DNA from 4 places in the Bacillus arachidis genome. Region 2 is predicted to be linked to each of the others. Evidence: riboswitches for the same ligand, from Rfam matches in the RefSeq annotation. Region 2 holds a riboswitch; each other region holds the start of a gene.
What was found. A riboswitch is a leader RNA that binds a small molecule or an ion and turns the genes downstream of it on or off. The one in region 2 is predicted to bind thiamine pyrophosphate.
Positions count from the first base shown of each region.

Region 1: linked by a shared signal. The riboswitch ahead of QRY57_RS03880 (MTH1187 family thiamine-binding protein) and the one ahead of thiT (energy-coupled thiamine transporter ThiT) in region 2 are both predicted to bind thiamine pyrophosphate.
Region 3: linked by a shared signal. The riboswitch ahead of tenA (thiaminase II) and the one ahead of thiT (energy-coupled thiamine transporter ThiT) in region 2 are both predicted to bind thiamine pyrophosphate.
Region 4: linked by a shared signal. The riboswitch ahead of tenA (thiaminase II) and the one ahead of thiT (energy-coupled thiamine transporter ThiT) in region 2 are both predicted to bind thiamine pyrophosphate.

Region 1 is NZ_CP127376.1:425,477-429,962, reverse strand. Features, by position in the region: gene QRY57_RS03890 (ABC transporter substrate-binding protein) at 1-162, opposite strand, end outside; gene QRY57_RS03885 (ABC transporter permease) at 159-935, opposite strand; gene QRY57_RS03880 (MTH1187 family thiamine-binding protein) at 907-1,227, opposite strand; TPP riboswitch at 1,332-1,433, opposite strand; gene QRY57_RS03875 (anaerobic C4-dicarboxylate transporter family protein) at 1,667-2,980, shown strand; gene ilvA (threonine ammonia-lyase) at 3,053-4,261, opposite strand.
Region 2 is NZ_CP127376.1:4,286,479-4,290,964, forward strand. Features, by position in the region: gene QRY57_RS23710 (lipoprotein BA_5634 family protein) at 1-303, shown strand, start outside; gene QRY57_RS23715 (FeoB-associated Cys-rich membrane protein) at 343-510, opposite strand; gene feoB (ferrous iron transport protein B) at 527-2,515, opposite strand; gene QRY57_RS23725 (FeoA family protein) at 2,512-2,739, opposite strand; TPP riboswitch at 2,931-3,032, shown strand; gene thiT (energy-coupled thiamine transporter ThiT) at 3,128-3,730, shown strand; gene QRY57_RS23735 (sensor histidine kinase) at 3,954-4,486, opposite strand, start outside.
Region 3 is NZ_CP127376.1:757,933-762,418, forward strand. Features, by position in the region: partial or broken gene QRY57_RS05510 (M23 family metallopeptidase) at 1-117, opposite strand, end outside; TPP riboswitch at 896-1,007, shown strand; TPP riboswitch at 1,069-1,171, shown strand; gene tenA (thiaminase II) at 1,257-1,952, shown strand; gene QRY57_RS05520 (ABC transporter ATP-binding protein) at 1,921-2,670, shown strand; gene QRY57_RS05525 (ABC transporter permease) at 2,667-3,419, shown strand; gene QRY57_RS05530 (ABC transporter substrate-binding protein) at 3,416-4,417, shown strand; gene tenI (thiazole tautomerase TenI) at 4,428-4,486, shown strand, end outside.
Region 4 is NZ_CP127376.1:2,424,146-2,428,631, forward strand. Features, by position in the region: gene QRY57_RS13960 (alpha/beta hydrolase) at 1-985, opposite strand, end outside; gene tenA (thiaminase II) at 1,245-1,934, opposite strand; TPP riboswitch at 2,065-2,173, opposite strand; gene QRY57_RS13970 (MBL fold metallo-hydrolase) at 2,273-2,992, opposite strand; gene QRY57_RS13975 (homoserine dehydrogenase) at 3,146-4,171, opposite strand.

The sequences.
Region 1 (4,486 bases), 1.1 Mb from region 2:
CTTTGCTACATATAAACCAGTATGGTTTGTATTTGGAAACCAGTCCAAAACAACTTTTACTTTCTTTTCCTTATCTGTACTCTCTTCTTTCTTCGCTGCATTACAACCGACAACACCAACTGCAAGTATTGCGGCTAGCATAACTTTTAAACCTTTTTTCATTTTCTGCCGTCCTTTCTGTATATCCATGGTGCTGTTAGTCTTGCCATAAATTCTACAATAAAATACAAGAACAATGTGACCATGACAATAATTGCTGCGATACCAAATACACGGGCTGTTAAAAAGGATTTTGTTGCACGCGTAAGCATGACACCTAATCCTTCACTCGCACCAAGCCATTCCCCAATAATTGCTCCCATCACACTATATGTAACAGCTATTTTTAGTCCTGAGAAAAAATACGGGAGCACAGCTGGGAATTTTACCTTCTGATAGATTTGCCATTTCGACGCTCGCATTGTTTGTAGTAACTTGAGCATATTTCTATCTACTGTTTGAAAACCTTCTAAAATACTAAGAGCAATTGGAAAGAAACAAACAAGAATAACGACCATCACCTTTGGAAGCATCCCATATCCAAACCAAATAATAAATAAAGGTGCTAGCACGACAATCGGAATGGTTTGTGAAATAACGAGTAACGGATTAATTAACAAACGAAACAATGGAATAACGTCCATAATAATTGCAATACTCGTTCCAAGTAAAATCGCAAAGAATAATCCGATGATAACCTCTTGCAATGTTTGTATTATATTTGGTAGTAATAAATCCTTCATTCCAATCAGTTCCTGTACAATAGCAGAAGGTTTAGGCAAAATCCACTGTTCAATTTGAAATAATGAAACAGATCCTTCCCATATGGCAATGAGAAGGATTAGCCAAAGCGCTGTAATTGTTATATTAGATCGTTTCTGGTTTTTCATATTCATCACGGTACTTCCAAACTTTCTCATCAATCGTTACACCAGTGCTTGGACGATAATGAATTTTAATAGACGTAATCACTTCTTCTGCGCCAGCATCAACACAAGCTTGTTGTGCACGTTTGATCACGTCGAGAAGCGCATCTAATTCTCCTTCTAGCGTTGTTTCCATCGCACCTACTTCATAACGAACACCAGATTGTTGTACGACTTCAATTGCTTTATCAACAACGGCATACACATCTTTCGTTTTTGCTTGTGGTACGACTGAAAATGAAATGGTAACTTGTTGTGACATACTAAAATCCCCCTTGCAAAATATGTTTTGTAAAAAGAAAAGGCTTTCCCACGAAATACGTAGGAAAGCCTTGCATGCAAGTTATTATACAATAACATCTGCTTACATCACTTTAAGTAACTCCCTACGCTGGCATTATCCAGATCAGGTTGAGGGTCGATGCTCACTTACATCCTCTCAGCCAATTGGCTCCCCGGTTTTAATTCGTTTTCATTGTAGCATGATTTATTTTTTCAAACAAACAAATCACATTTTTTCATCACTTTACACTTAATTTTCTTGAAATAATGTCACAAAATGTAGTGAATGTTACTTTTTACGTGTTATATAATAAAAAAGGTTTATATAACAACTTTCTCTTTGTTTAATTTAATAATTATCAGTTAAATTTAAATTATTCAAAAATATCTTACCATATGAATTTCGGAGGTAGTTTATCATGTTTTGGCTACAATTTCTTACCTTGCTTCTCTGTATTTTTATCGGTGCACGCCTTGGTGGAGTTGGACTAGGAGTAATGGGCGGAGTTGGTATGGCAATACTCGTATTTGTCTTCCACTTACAACCAACAGCTCCTCCTATTGACGTTATGCTGATGATTTTAGCAGTCATTACAGCTGCGGGTGCCCTGCAAGCTGCGGGTGGAATGGATTATCTTGTCCATCTCGCAGAAAAAGCACTACGTAAAAATCCAAAGCGCATTACATTCTTTGCTCCTATTGTAACTTATTTATTTACGTTATGTGCTGGAACTGGTCACGTTGCCTATTCTGTACTTCCTGTTATCGCAGAAGTATCACGAGAATCAGGAATTAGACCGGAACGCCCAATGTCCATTGCCGTAATCGCTTCACAACAGGCAATCACAGCAAGCCCAATCTCAGCTGCAACTGTGGCCCTATTAGCGATGCTAGCTGATTATAAAATTACATTGTTAGATATTTTAAAAGTAAGTATTCCTTCTACTTTTATCGCTTGTATGCTAGCTGCTTTCGTTGCGAGCAAAATGGGTAAAGAGTTAAATGAAGACCCAGAATACTTAAAACGATTGAAAGAAGGCATGATTCCGAAACTTGAAGAAAAGAAAGAATTTATCGGTGCAAAAGGTGCCAAGTTATCTGTTATTCTTTTCTTATTCGCTACTCTTTTTGTTGTCCTTCTTGGTTCATTCGAAGCACTTCGTCCAGGATGGATGGTAGATGGAAAATTAGTTCGTCTTTCAATGCCAAATACAATTGAAATGGTTATGCTTACAATTGCTGCTCTTATTATTATCTTCTGTAAACCAAATGTAGAAAGCATTGTATCTGGTAATGTCTTTAAAGCAGGCGCTACAGCTGTTGTTGCAATCTTCGGTATCGCTTGGATGGGAGACACATTCTTCAATGGAAACTTAAATACCATTCAAGGATCGATTCAACACTTAGTAACAAGTGCACCATGGTTATTCGCTATTGCATTATTTATTCTATCTATTTTACTGTATAGCCAGGCAGCAACAGTACGTGCGTTAGTGCCACTCGGATTATCACTTGGTATTTCACCAGCACTTCTTATTGCGATGTTTCCTGCAGTAAACGGATATTTCTTCATTCCGAACTACGGAACAATTGTTGCTGCGATTAACTTTGATCGCACAGGAACAACACGTATTGGTAAATATGTATTAAATCATAGCTTTATGATTCCTGGTTTGGTTGCAACATTTACCTCCATTGGAATTGGAATGCTACTCATTTCAATTATGTTTTAACATATAAAAGCACAAACTTTTTTTGAATAAAGTTTGTGCTTTTTCATTTAATCAAACGTTTGTTTAAATTTTTCATTCAATAATTTCTACGTTATACCCTTTCTTTTCTATCCCACTTAATACTTCTTCAATATGATTTTTATCCTTCGTTTCTAGCGATAAATGAAGCTGCGCATAACCTGGGAATACCTTTGTTCCAATCCGCTCTAAATGAATATGCAACACGTTTGCTTCAAAACTTGTTACAATTTCCAGTAAGTGTTGCAAATGTCCTGGTTTATCTTTAATCATCGTTGCAATATGAACGAATCGCCCTGCTTCAACCATTCCATGTTCAATAATACGAGTAATGAAGTTTACGTCGACATTACCTCCGCTTAATATTGACACAACTTTTTTCTCTTTCACAGGTACTTTTTGATAAAGTAAAGCTGCTAATGAACTAGCACCCGATCCCTCTACTAATAGCTTATTGCGTTCAAGTAGCATTAACATCGTTCGCGCTATTTCCATTTCATCCACACAAAAAATATCATCTACGTAACGCTCTACAAGCTGAAAAGTAAGCTCTCCTGGCCTTTTCACCGCGATTCCATCTGCCATAGTTGGTGAAGATTCTACTGTAATTACTTTCTTTTCTTCGATAGATTGCTTCATACCTGGACAGGCAAGTGCTTGTACACCATATATTTTCACCGATGGCTTTTGCTCTTTAATCGCCATCGCAACACCTGCGATTAAGCCACCGCCTCCAATAGGACAAATAACAGCTTCTACATCATCAAGCTGCTGCAAGATTTCTAAGCCTACGGTACCCTGACCAGCAATCACCGCTTCATCATCAAACGGATGAACAAATTTCGCTCCCGTTTGTTCTTTCAAGTCTAGCGCATAAGCTAAAGCATCATCAAATACATCCCCTTGTAATTCCACATGTGCACCATATCGCTTCGTCGCCAGCACTTTACTAAGCGGTGCACCTTTTGGCATCACAATCGTGCAAGGAATGCCGAGCATATTACTAGAATAGGCGACTCCTTGAGCATGATTTCCAGCTGACGCAGCAATGACTCCATTCTCCATTTCACCTTTATCAAGAGAAACCATCTTATTATAAGAACCACGCACCTTAAAAGAACCCGTCTTCTGCAAATTTTCCAGTTTTAAATACACTTCATTCTTTGATAATTCACTAAATGTACTTGAATAATCTAGTGGTGTCATATGTACAATGCCTTTCATTTTCTCATGAGCAGCTATAATATCTTGTAAAGAAATCATGTTGTCGCCTCCGAAACAATATATGTTCATACACGTTAGTTTGAGCGGCACCAATGTTTTTATGCTGAAAAGTAAAACTTTAATCCGTGGAATTTCTTCCCCTGACTACTTCTATATCATGAATTAGAACTTTGCTGAACATTAATCTCTTACTTCACCGCTTTGCTTTCTAGAAATTTTAAGATAAGAATATTAATGCACCAAAGTTCTTGCTAAAACCCTTAC
Region 2 (4,486 bases):
AATACAAAAGCAATTGATAAATTACCAGCAGTAACAACGGACCAAGGTGTATTATTCGCGAAAGAAGAAGTAGCAAACGCAACAATTGATGGAGCGAAATTAAAATACGAAGGTAATACAATCATCGGTGACGCCCGTTCTTACGCGGATATGTTTGCTATTGTAGATGACGCTGCATACGAAAAAGTAAATGGTGAAGAAAAATCTGTAGGTGTACTGAAATTTGCTAAAGACCCTAAAGATAAAATCCAAGATACTACGAAAGAAACAGAAGCTGTACAACTTGTTAAAATCAAAAAGTAATTCATAAAAAAAGCTTTGCGAATTTCGCAAAGCTTTTTTCTATTTATTAACTACTTGCTCCATATCAGGACTACAACTATTCGACTGACATGACTTATTTAAGGAACATGCTGCGCACTTCCCTTTTTTACTTCTCTTCACAAAATTGAATAATGTATATCCTGCATAACCAAAAATGACAGCTCCAATGACAATATTGATTATCATTATGATACATCTCCTTCTAGAATCCGAGTAAAGATCCAACTTGGTATATAACGAGCGTTAATAGATAAGCAACAATAAGTGGATAAACAACAGAGAAAATTGTCCACTTTATAGATCCTGTTTCACGGCGAATAACAGCTACTGTTGCCAAGCACGGAACGTATAACAAAATAAAGAACATGAATGCATATGCTGATAACGCAGTATAGTGCGCTCCCATTACATTTCCTAATATATCTTCTTTCACCGCATAAATAATGGCCATTGTAGAAACAACAACTTCTTTTGCTAAAAATCCTGTTAATAAAGATGCCGCAGCTTGCCATGTTCCAAAACCGAGCGGTGCTAAAATCGGTGCCACAAAACCACCAATCATCGCTAAGAAACTATCTCCCATATCTACGCCAAATCCTGATGGACCTGCATAATTTAATAACCAAATCACAACGGAACCACCAAAGATAAATGTACCCGCTTTACGAACGAAACCTTTTCCTTTTTCCCACGTACTAAGCCATAATGTTTTTGCTTGTGGCACACGATAAGGTGGAAGTTCAATAACAAAAATTGATTTTTCTTCTTTTAAAACAGTAAGAGACATTACCTTTGTAACAAGCAAAGCAAGAACAATACCAGCAATATATAAAGAAAATACAACAGTCGCTTGGTTATGAGGGAAAAAGACTCCCGCGAATAATGCATATACCGGTAAACGTGCTGAACAAGACATAAACGGCGTTACTAAAATTGTAAGTAGCCTCTCTTTCTCTTGTTCAATCGTTCTTGCCGCCATAATCCCTGGAACGTTACAACCAAAACCGATAATCATTGGAATAAATGCTTTCCCATTTAAACCAAAGAATTCCATAATACGATCCATCACAACTGCAATACGAGCCATATATCCTGAGTCTTCTAATAACGAAATAAAGAAAAATAATGCAAAGATTTGTGGAACGAATACTAATACAGCACCAACACCGGCAATAATTCCTTCTGTAACGAGCGCTTGAATAAAATCAGAGGCTCCAATAGTTGTTAAACCCGCTGTTACCCAATCGGTGAGTTGACCGCTGAAAAATTCATCCAGCATATCCGATAAAGGTGTTCCAATCCACGTAAACGTAACCTGAAAAATAAAAAACATAACAGCTAAAAAGATTGGAAGTCCTAAAACTTTATGTGTGATTAACTGATCAATTTTTTCTGAAAAAGGAATTTTCCCTTCCTTCTCATGCTGAATCACATTTGTTTTTAACTTTTCAATATACGCTGCACGTGAACGATAAATATGTTGTTCCAGCGTTACATCAATTTCTTCCTCTAATTCTGATCGAATCGCTATAAGTTTTTCATACACCGGCAATTTCTTTACTTCTTGTTCTACTACTTCATTATTGCTTAAAAATTGAAGTGCAAGCCACCTTGGATTCTCATAATTTTCCTTAGTTAAAAACTCCATGATATCTGCAATTCCTGCATCTATTTGTTTACCATATGAAATACTGAAGGGCTTTTGCTCTTTTTGCTTACTCTCATGTAGGGTTGCAAGTAACTCTTTGCAGCCTTTTCCACTTCTCGCAACAACAGGAACAACTGTTACTCCTAATATTTCTGATAACCTGTTCACATCGATAATAATTCCACGCTGCTTTGCTACATCAATCATATTTAAACCGATAGAAACTGGTTTACCAAATTCTAATAGTTGCAATGTTAAATGCATATTGCGCTCAAATTGAGAAGAGTCAACAATATTTAACATATGATGAAATTCTTCTGTTAGTAGAAAATTTGTAACAACACCTTCATCACGAGAAACCGGATTTAAATCATATATACCTGGTAAATCAATTAATGTCCCTTGCTTACCTTTTAACTTACCGACCTTCTTTTCTACTGTTACCCCGCTCCAGTTTCCTACATATTCATAAGAACCTGTTAGCGCATTAAATAATGATGTTTTCCCCGTATTCGGATTCCCTAGCAATGCAACTTTATTCACGCTAATTCCACCTTTATCATTTTCGCGTCACAATGACGAATACTAATTAATTGTCCACGGCACTCTAGCGTACACGGTCCCTTAAACATTGCTTTTTGTTTCATACGAAGTTCACTTCCTTCTGAAAGACCAAACGCAGCTAATCTACGCTTTAATAACTTATCTAACGATTGTATATTTTTTACAAGTACTGTTTCACCTATTTTAATATCTACTAAACTCATAATCTTCCCCCTCGAAGAGAATGATAATTATTTTCATGAAAATTATATCATATTCTATGAATCAAGTACTATAGCTTTCCCTTCATAGTTATTAACATTTTTGCACAATTATATTTAAATAATTGTCATAACAGATTCATTTGCCATTCTCATCCATTTCGATTACACTGAACCTAACAAATAAAGAATCTCGTTATCACAGGGGGAGCCTCGTTGCTGAGAGGGAACAATTCGTTCCGACCCTTAGAACCTGTTAGTTAATGCTAACGTAGGAATTGTGCAAGCGTCGAAATACATATACCTCATCATTTTCTACTTACGTATTTCATATCTCCCTATGGTAAATTATTCTTTTTTTGTGCAACTTAGATTTAGGGGGAATAAGAACATGCGTAACACCAATTTACAAGCGATGATTGAATCTGCAATCCTTGCAGCTTTCGCCTTAATCATCGACATTTTACCAATCTCGATTAAACTTCCAACAGGCGGTTCCATTTCATTTGCTATGATTCCTATTTTTATTATCGCATACCGCTGGGGATTTAAAACAGCTTTCTTCGGTGGCTTAATTTGGGGGCTACTGCAAATTGTATTCGGAGATGCTTATATTTTAACGCCAGTTCAAGCGTTTATTGAGTACTTCGTTGCATTTGCTTTTATCGGTTTTGCTGGATTATTTTATCAACCTATTCAGCAATCAATGGCGAATAATCAAGGTAAGAAAGCAATGGTCTATATTGTTATTGCTACACTCATTGGTAGCTTAGCACGTTATTTCTGTCATTTTATTGCCGGGGTTATCTTTTTTGGGAAATACGCACCGCCTGGACAATCAGCTGTTCTTTATTCATTGATTGTGAACGGTAGTACAATGCTTGGTTCTTTCGCTTTATGTACAGCTTTACTAATGCTTCTATTTACAACAGCTCCACGCTTATTTAAAAGTATTGGTGCACATAATTTGAATTCAAAAAATACGGTTGCCTAAATGGCAATCTTATTTTTTATTTAATGAGTTATATCAATAATAAAAACAATAAATACACATAAGAATATAAATACCATTACACTTAGTAAATTACTATTCATGGCTAATCTACTCCTTGTAAACCTTATTTTTTATATAAATTATACGTGTAGAATATAAAGATAAAGTAAAGATGCTATCAAAATAAAATTAAGAAATAATAAAAAAGTGTAGAATTTCGTTTCTACACTTTTTTATGTAAATAAAAGTAAAACAGTACACCATCTACTGTATTATCTACACCATATTCCACACCATGAAGTTCTAAAATATTTTTAGAAATGGCGAGCCCCAGTCCTGTTCCACCTTTTGAGCGCTGACGAGCTGTATCGATCCGATAAAACCGATCCCAAATCTTATCTAATTGTTCCGCTTCAATATGAGCGCCTTTATTTTCTATACAAATCTTTATTCGATTCAGTTCATCTCTTATAGAAATAATAATATCCTTTTTTTCAGGTGTATAACGGATTGCATTCGTTACAAAATTTATAATTACTTGTTCGATACGATGTTGATTTGCAACAACTTCGATTGGCAAAAGGCATTTATGAACATTCAATTCTTTTTTCGCTATTTCTAATGATAGTTGTTCACATATATGCTCAATAACTCCATCAATATAAAAAATATCCATTTTCATTTTATACGTACCAGACTCAAATTTAGCTAACTCTAGCATATCCAAAATTAACATATCCATCTTATCGACTTCTT
Region 3 (4,486 bases), 1.4 Mb from region 2:
CTGTTTAAATGAGTGGCCTGTATTTCCCATATGTCTTAATAATTGTTTAGTCTGAACTTGATCACCAATTTGTACGGAACGGTTTTTTATATGAGCGTAAACGGTTGTATATAGCTTAGTAGATTTAGTAAATGAAATATTTGTTGCTTTTATGGAGTTAGAATTATTTCTTGTATTCATTTTATTATTAGAATAGGGTATTTTTGAATTGAGTTTTATATATTGAGTGTTTTTTGTAGGCAATTGCTGAGATGCTACAGTGCGTGTCTCTACTTGATTTATGGATGGAAGTAGAGATGCGACTGCGACAGTAGTTGCCGTTAAAGCTGTAGCTTTCTGTTTCATCTAATATTAGCCCCCCCATAGATGTATTAATATATTTTTTATTATAGTATAAAGATATAATACTTTGTGCATTATTCACATAACTGTAATATGAAACAAGAAAAAATAACCGTTTTTTAATGGAATCGAAATATACTACAAGAATAACAGATAAATAACTATTAGAATATGGATAAAGAGATAGTTGCTATTTTCTGAATCAATATATAAATGTGAATTAAAAAACGAAAGGGAAGTTTTTTAGGTATGGGAGAAAATCTGCTCATACATAGAGGCAGTCAGCGCTTTTTTCTGCCTTATGCCAAGTTAAAATAGAAAGAGAAAATGAGAGTAGGTCTTCTTTTGTTTTCATAGCAGCAACGTATATGTTGAAAAATCGTTTTGTAATTGTTATAGGCCGATGGGAATTCATACCTATATAAATATTTATGTTTCATATTTTGCATAAGTGGAACGTAGAGCCTTGATGTAAAGATTAGATATGAGATTGTAATAAATGAAAACAGTTGCTGATGACCCATGACAGTGTTATACTGACTATGGTAATTTCATATTGTGCTAGGAGAGCTGGTGTTGCCAGCTGAGAGTAAGACCGTAAGTCTTTGATCCTTTAATCACCTGATCTAGATTATGCTAGCGTAGGGAAGCAACTTGGACATTGACAACAAGTCCCCGTTTCTTTGCGTAAAGAAACGGGGCTTTTTTATTTAACAATTTAATAGTAGAAACCACTAGGGGTGCTTTATGTGCTGAGAGAGGAATAGTCCTTAACCCTTACGGACCTGATCTAGGTAATACTAGCGAAGGGAAGTGGAACGACGGATAAATGTATCTTTATTTGCTGTAACCACTTCTTATATAGAAGTGGTTTTTTATTTGGATAAACAGATGTAAAGGAAGGGGAAATATAAATGAAGTTTTGTGAGAGATTATTTGAGACTGTGCAGCCTGTTTGGGAGAAAAGTCATAATCACCCGTTTGTAACGGGAATGGGGGACGGTACGTTAGAAAAAGATAAATTCCAATATTACATCATACAAGATTATTTATATTTGCTAGATTATGCAAAACTATATGCGATTGGCGTTGTGAAAGCAAATAATCCACAAGTTATGGCAAAGTTTGCAGAACAAATAGATGGCATATTAAATGGGGAAATGACGATTCATAAACAGTATGCAAAACGTCTTGGTATTTCCATTCAAGAGATGGAAGAAGCAAAGCCGTCTGCTAAAAATTTAGCGTATACAAACTATATGATGTCAGTATCTCAAAATGGTACGCTTGCGGAATTAATTGCGGCGCTTCTTCCATGTATGTGGAGTTATTGGGAAATTGGAAAACGTTTAAATGATATTCAGGGAGCAAGAGATCACGAATTTTTCGGTGAATGGATTCAAGGATATAGCTCAAAAGAGTATGGAAGTCTTTGCACGTGGCTAATAGATTTGTTAAATGAACTAGCTGAAGGAAAGTCTGAACAAGAGTTAGCTCGATTAGAAGAAATTTTCTTATATTCCAGCCGATTTGAGTATTTATTCTGGGATATGGCGTACCGTAAGGAGATGTGGGGTTTTGAGGAGCAAGAGCATACTACGGTTTCATAATGTCTCTTTTCATTATGATGAAAAGCCAATTATAAAGGGTCTAGATGCATCTGTACAAGAAAAAGAGTTTGTTAGCATCATTGGACCGAGTGGCTGTGGCAAAAGTACATTATTTCGTTTAATTACAGGTTTAGAAGATGCAGGGGCTGGAACCATTCAACTGACAGAAACAACGAGTCATCCTGTAGGATATATGCCACAAAAAGATATGCTTCTGCCGTGGAGGACGATTATTGAAAATGCGGCATTGCCATTAGAGTGTCAAGGGATAAAGAAAAAAGAAGCGCATCTTAAGGCAAGCGAACTGTTAGAACAATTTGGTTTACAAGGATACGAGAACAAATATCCGAAAGATTTATCAGGTGGTATGCGGCAGCGAGTATCCTTTATTCGAACTTTATTAACAGGCGGGGACATTTTATTGTTAGATGAACCTTTTAGCGCATTAGATGCATTAACGAAAGCAACGTTGCAAGAATGGTTGTTTGAACAATGGAAACAGTGGCAAAAAACCATTTTATTTATTACACACGATGTAGAGGAAGCGCTGTTTCTTTCCAATCGGATTTTTGTTGTGGCAGAGCAGCCTATTACAACTTTAACAGAGCGTATCGTTCCGCTTGAAATTGATCGCTCAAGAAAAGATTTGCATAAACCTGAAATATTAGCTTTAAAAGATGAATTGCTTAGTATGCTACAAAGGCAGGTGCTCGTATGAAACGTGTGATGGAGTTATTACCTGCGCTGATTTTGAGTAGCATACTTCTCGTAGCCTGGGAAATGGGGGCTAGAATTGTAGATGAGATGTATATTCTACCATCGCCAACTGCAATTCTAGCTAAACTTTGGGCGCTGCGTGACATATTATTCACTGTTCATTTGCCAGCGACTTTATATGTAGTTTTAATCGGAGTTGTTATTTCCGTCGTACTGGGCGTTGGCTTAGCAATGTTAATGAACGCTAGTACATGGATGGAAAGAGCGTTTTATCCGTTGCTAGTTGCCTCACAAACAATTCCAATTACAGCACTAGCACCGTTATTTGTTTTATGGTTTGGATATTCAATTTGGAGCAAGGTAGTTGTTACGGTTTTGATTACATTTTTCCCGATTGCGGTAAATACGTATGATGGATTGCGCAGCACGAAAAAGGAGTGGGAGGAGCTTTTAGTAACATATGGTGCAACGAAAAAAGACATTTTTCTAAAGTTAAAGTTGCCATCTGCACTTCCGTACTTTTTCTCTGCTTTAAAAATTGCTGTTCCGCTTAGTGTAATTGGAGCGGCAATTGGTGAATGGCTTGGGGCACAAGCTGGTTTAGGATACTTTAGTAAACGGATGATGACGCAGTTAGATGGAGCGGGTGTGTTTGCACCGATTATACTTTTATCATTACTAGCCATTTTATTTGTATTACTTGTTTCTATATTAGAAAAGAAATTCATTAGTTGGAGGAAACATTCATGAAATTATTTAAACGCATCTTTGTGTTTACATTATTAGTTGCAATGATTGCAGGATGTTCTAGTAATTCAGCATCAGAGAAGAAAAAGACTGAGAAAGAAGTAACGGTTATGCTCGATTGGTATCCAAATGCAGTGCATAGTTTTATTTATGCGGCGATTGAAAAGGGATACTTTAAAGAAGAAGGAGTAAAGGTGAATATTAAATTTCCTTCTAACCCAACAGATCCATTAACATTAGCAGCAGCAGGAAAAGTAACAGTCGGTTTATATTATCAACCAGATGTTGTTATGGCAAAGGCAAATGAACAAATTCCAGTGAAATCAATTGGAGCTGTGGTTCGCTCACCATTAAATCATGTTGTATCGCTAAAATCGGCGGGAATCAATTCACCAAAAGATTTAGAAGGTAAAACAGTTGGTTATTCTGGAACACCTTTAAGTGAAGCATATTTAAAAACGATGATAAAAGAAGCTGGTGGTAATCCTGATACTGTAAAAGTAGTAGATGTCGGATTTGATTTAGTACCAGCGCTAATTACGAAAAAAGTAGATGCTGTTACTGGAGCTTATATTAACCATGAAGTTCCTGTTATGCGTCATCAAGGCCATGAACCAGCGTACTTCAACCCAGCTGAATATGGCGTGCCAAATTATCATGAGCTTGTTTTTGTAACAGGTGATAAAACATTGAAAAAAGATAAAGAAGCATTGCAAGCATTTTTACGTGGTGCGAAAAAAGGATATGACTTTATGAAGAAAAATCCAGATGAAGCACTGGGTATTTTATTAGATCATCAAGAAAAAGAAAATTTCCCACTTGTACCAGAAGTTGAAAAAGAAAGCATGAAAATTTTATTAGAGAAAATGGAAACGAAAGATGAGCCATTTTTATCAGATACGAAAGAATCATGGGAAAAGCAAAATAAATGGCTGAAAGAAAAAGGAATGACAAAAGAAATCGTTCCTGCCAATGAATTATTTGAAAACATTTTAAAGTAGGCGAGTGAATATGACAGACGAACTCCATGTTATCTCAAATGGTCAGATGACATTCGAAGAGTTAGCGAA
Region 4 (4,486 bases), 1.9 Mb from region 2:
GACTATGGCCAAGAATATAAATTTGATTCTTATCTATCATAGATTCATTTTGAAGAAAACGAGTTGCAAGAAGTGCATCATCCGTTGTCTCTTTATCAACTGTATAAAAAGGACTAAATTGTGTCTTCAATCCATGTTCATATGTTCTTTTATTATAACGAAGAACAGCAATTCCCTTCGAAGCAAGACCTTCAGCTAAATCGCGAAATGGTTTTAAAGCAAACGCAGTTTCATCCTGATCGCTTGCTCCAGATCCTTGAACAAGAATTACCGCTGGGAACGGCCCCTCTCCCTTTGGGACAGACAATGTTCCTGGTAATGGAAACGCGCCACTTCCGACTACTACTTCTTTTTCAACAAATGATTCCGGCTTACTATATGATGGTCGCTCTGCAACAGTACGATACGACATACTAAGTTGAAAGTCATCTATTTTTCCAGATGGATCTAATTTAATTAGTAAAGGCACAGTAAATTTTTCAAAAACCAATCCAATCTCTACATTTGTATGAACGGAATTTGTCTCTTTTTGTTTTACCTCTCCAATGCCAATAAAAGAACCTGCTTGTAATTGTACCGGGAGTCCCTTCCAATAACTCTCCAGCCATTCTTCAGATATTATCTTCTGTAAAGAGCGAGAAGTTAAATCAAATGCAGATTTATAATTTTCAGTATGCATATAACGGATAAATTTAAGAGTAGTAGATATAACAGGATTTTCATCATCCGCATTGTCTATTTCTTTCATATTTGAGTTTGACTCTTTTAACATTGAGGTGAATGGATGGTTAAACGGATTATTATATGTATTGGGATAAAAACTTGTTTTCAATACATCTGTATTCCCCCCCTCATACAGACTTGAAGAAATAGCGAAATTTGTAGGTGAAATTTCTTCCTCAGCATGTGAAACAAAAGGAACACTTATCATACAAATTGTACTAACGAGTAAAAACTTATTCCCTATTCGTTTTCTCATTCTCATATTTATTGACTCCTTTCAAAATTAAATTTTTTAATACAACATTTAGTATTGTAAGGAAATAAAAAGTGTTAAAGAGATTAATAATCTCTCCTCCCTAACATTCAATATAAACTACCTTCCACCTCTTTTTTATTGTGTAATTTTTTTATAATATGTAATCAATTAATTACTAAAATCAATTGATTACATGGATAAATCCATACAAAAAAATGACTAAACTAAGTTAGTCATTTTCTATACCCTTGCATCTATCTTTTCCTTATACACCTACATCTTCTACTTGTTCTTCCACTGGCCACTTTTCTAATGTGTAAGCCATCTCCCAAAATGAATATTCATATTGACTGCTAATTACAAAGTGTTGTTTCATTCGCTTACGATCAGCTTCTGTTACTGTTTCCGCAATCGCATCTAATCTAGCAATTTGCTCTTCTACTAAAGTACGGAACCAGTCAGAGCCATATGCGGAAATCCATTCTTGATAAATCGGTTCTTTAGGTTGACACTCTTTTAAACGTTCACCAATTTCATAATAAAGCCAATAGCACGGCAAAATTGCTGCGATAATATCCCCTAAATGTCCTTCATATGCAGCACGATACATATGTGATGTATATGCATAAGCAGTTGGAGCAGGAACGAATGATTCTTTTTCTTCCGCCGTAATACCTAGTTTTTTCGCAAAATTCTCATGTAGTGATAATTCAGCCTGATATGTATTTTGTGCATGGTGTGCCATACGAGCCGTTGTTTCTAATTCAATAGCTTTCGCTGCTCCTAACGATTGGACTCTTGCGAAATGACTTAGATAATATGAATCTTGCAGAACATAATAGCGGAAACTAGCTACATCTAATGTTCCATCTCCTAGTTTTGTAACAAATGGATGATTAAAACTTGCTTCCCAAATCGGATTAACTTCATTACGTAATAACTGTGAAAATGACATGATAAACCCTCCCATAAACGTTTTGATTAAAACTTGCACCTACTTCAAATAGATGTACAAAATAAAAAAACTTTCTTTACACACGTAAAGAAAGTGGTTTGGACATCATCAATATTTTAATAAATATCCTCTTCTGTCACTTCCACTTCCCTACGCCAGTATTACCCAGATCAGGTCCTAAGGGTCTCAAAAATATATTTTTGATCTCAGCCTATATAGAGGCACCCCTAGTGGATTACATATAAACTATTTAACTCGATATTTATCATAACATATTCTGGAATACTATCAAATATGATTCATAAATTTAACACTTATAATATATAAGTGCACAAATGTTATCTATCTTCTACTAATCTCTCAATCTGCTCCTTCACATTCGAATTACAAATACCACCGTGATAACAAATTACCGTCTCTATATCAAATTCTAAAAATCTTCTAAGTGATTCTGTAGCTTTTTTCATGTCTGGCGTTGTGTGCGGAACAGGTCCTTTTAAGTTTCCATCAATGCATACCATCGCGTCACCCACAATTAATGTTTTATATTTTTCACTATATAAACTAATATGTCCTGGAGTATGGCCTGGAGTATGAATCACTTCGATACCCTCTAAAAATGGTAGTCTTTGTCCATCTTCTAATGTCCAATTTACTTTAGCTGTCGGCGGATTTTTATATAGTGCTTGCACAACATCTGGAAGTGCCGCCCATTTCTCTTCACTCATTTTATTTGGATCTCCTTTAATAAGGGGCAGCTGTCCTTCAATGTAAGGTTTGTCTAATTCATGGGCGTACACTTCAATAAAATGATCTGCTTTCTGCTGTAATTCAGGAAGACTTCCAATATGGTCTATATCTTGATGGGTTAAAATCACTGCTTGTAATTGTTCAAAAGGCACTCCAATACTAATCATCGTATCGCGAATCGCTTCTAATTGGCCCGGCATACCAGTATCGACTAATATAGCTTTTTTTCCATCCCAAAGTAATGTTGGATTTAATTCAAATTCTTGAATTTTTAATTTCAACACAGCTAGACCGTTTTCTATTTTCATATTACAAGTCCCCCTCGGTACATAAATTAGTGAAGTTATTTCACTTACTAAAATGTATCACGCTAAGGCTTTTTAATCAATTGTTAAATAAATAATAATAACATAAAAATATTTATTTGTCAATGTATTTTAATCTAAAACTAGATTTTTTTATCACACATCTTTTCGATACAAATTAATTAAGTCCTTTAGAGCTGCCGCTGCTGCTCCTCTTGGACTCGAGGCTCCCCCGATTGAAGTAACTTTCCCCATCGTATCAGTATGAAAAGTAATTCCTTTTTCCGTTCCATTTACATAAGCCAATGGATGTCCTTTCTCTATTTCACGCGGGCATACTTCAAGTTTCAGATTTCCTGAGTGATCTTTATATACCGATCCAATTAGTTTCAAAGATTTACCTTGTTCTTTTGCTTTCAGTATATCTTGTTTCGTAATGCTCTCTATTCCTTTTATAGATATAGAATTTAATGAACACTCTGCTTGCAGCAGACTATTTGCCAATAATAAGAGTTTACAAGCACTATCCATTCCACTTATGTCTAATGATGAGTTTGTTTCAGCGATTCCTTTTTGTTGAGCTTGATGCAATGCTTCCTCAAATGTTATATCTTCTTCGTACATCGTTGTAAGAATATAATTTGTCGTCCCATTTAAAATACCTTCTATACTCTCAATTTGACATCCAGCTAAACTAAATTGTCCAATATCTAACGTGGGGAGTGCAGCTGCAGTTGCCCCACTGTAACGAATGCTTGCGTTTGCTTGTGTTGCTTTTTCCTTTATTTCTTTCCACGCGGTAACAAGTGCTCCTTTCGAAATAGCTACTACATCCATATGGTTTTCAATCGCTGTTTCGATATACGTTCTTCCAGGTTCACCAGTTTGAAAATTAGTTGGTGTTGATTCTATTAATACATGACCAACAGGAACTTTTTCACTTTTATCAAGTGGATAGCGGCTGAGATATTTCCCCAACGCATAAGAACCTGTACCATACGTTAATAATTCTTTAATATGTAAACCGTTGACGTTATAGAGATTGACTGTACTTCCAATAACTCCAGTACAAACAAGTTCTATGCTGTACATCTCTTTTATATATGAAGCTTTCTCAAATACCAATCTTACAAACTCTTTTCCAACAGTTCCATATCCAGATATCACTATATTTATCCTCATATTATCACCTCAGGCTATTATGCTATTTTTAAAGTTAACTTCATTATACTCTGAAAGTACGCTGTGATTCACGAAGTAAAGCTCCCTCAAAAGAATTTGAAGGAGCTGTTACATTTCAATATAAATATGGATCCAGTTATTTTGGTAAATCTTTGTAACGTTCAAAAACAGGTAAAGTAAATTGTTCGTCCCCAATCATTACCATGCCGTTCGCAGGCCGTTTATTTTCTTCAGAGGCAGAACAGGCACTTAGGCTTGTTACGATTTTTTAACCATTTTTTCATTTCTTTCTTATAACCTCTACGTAAACATATA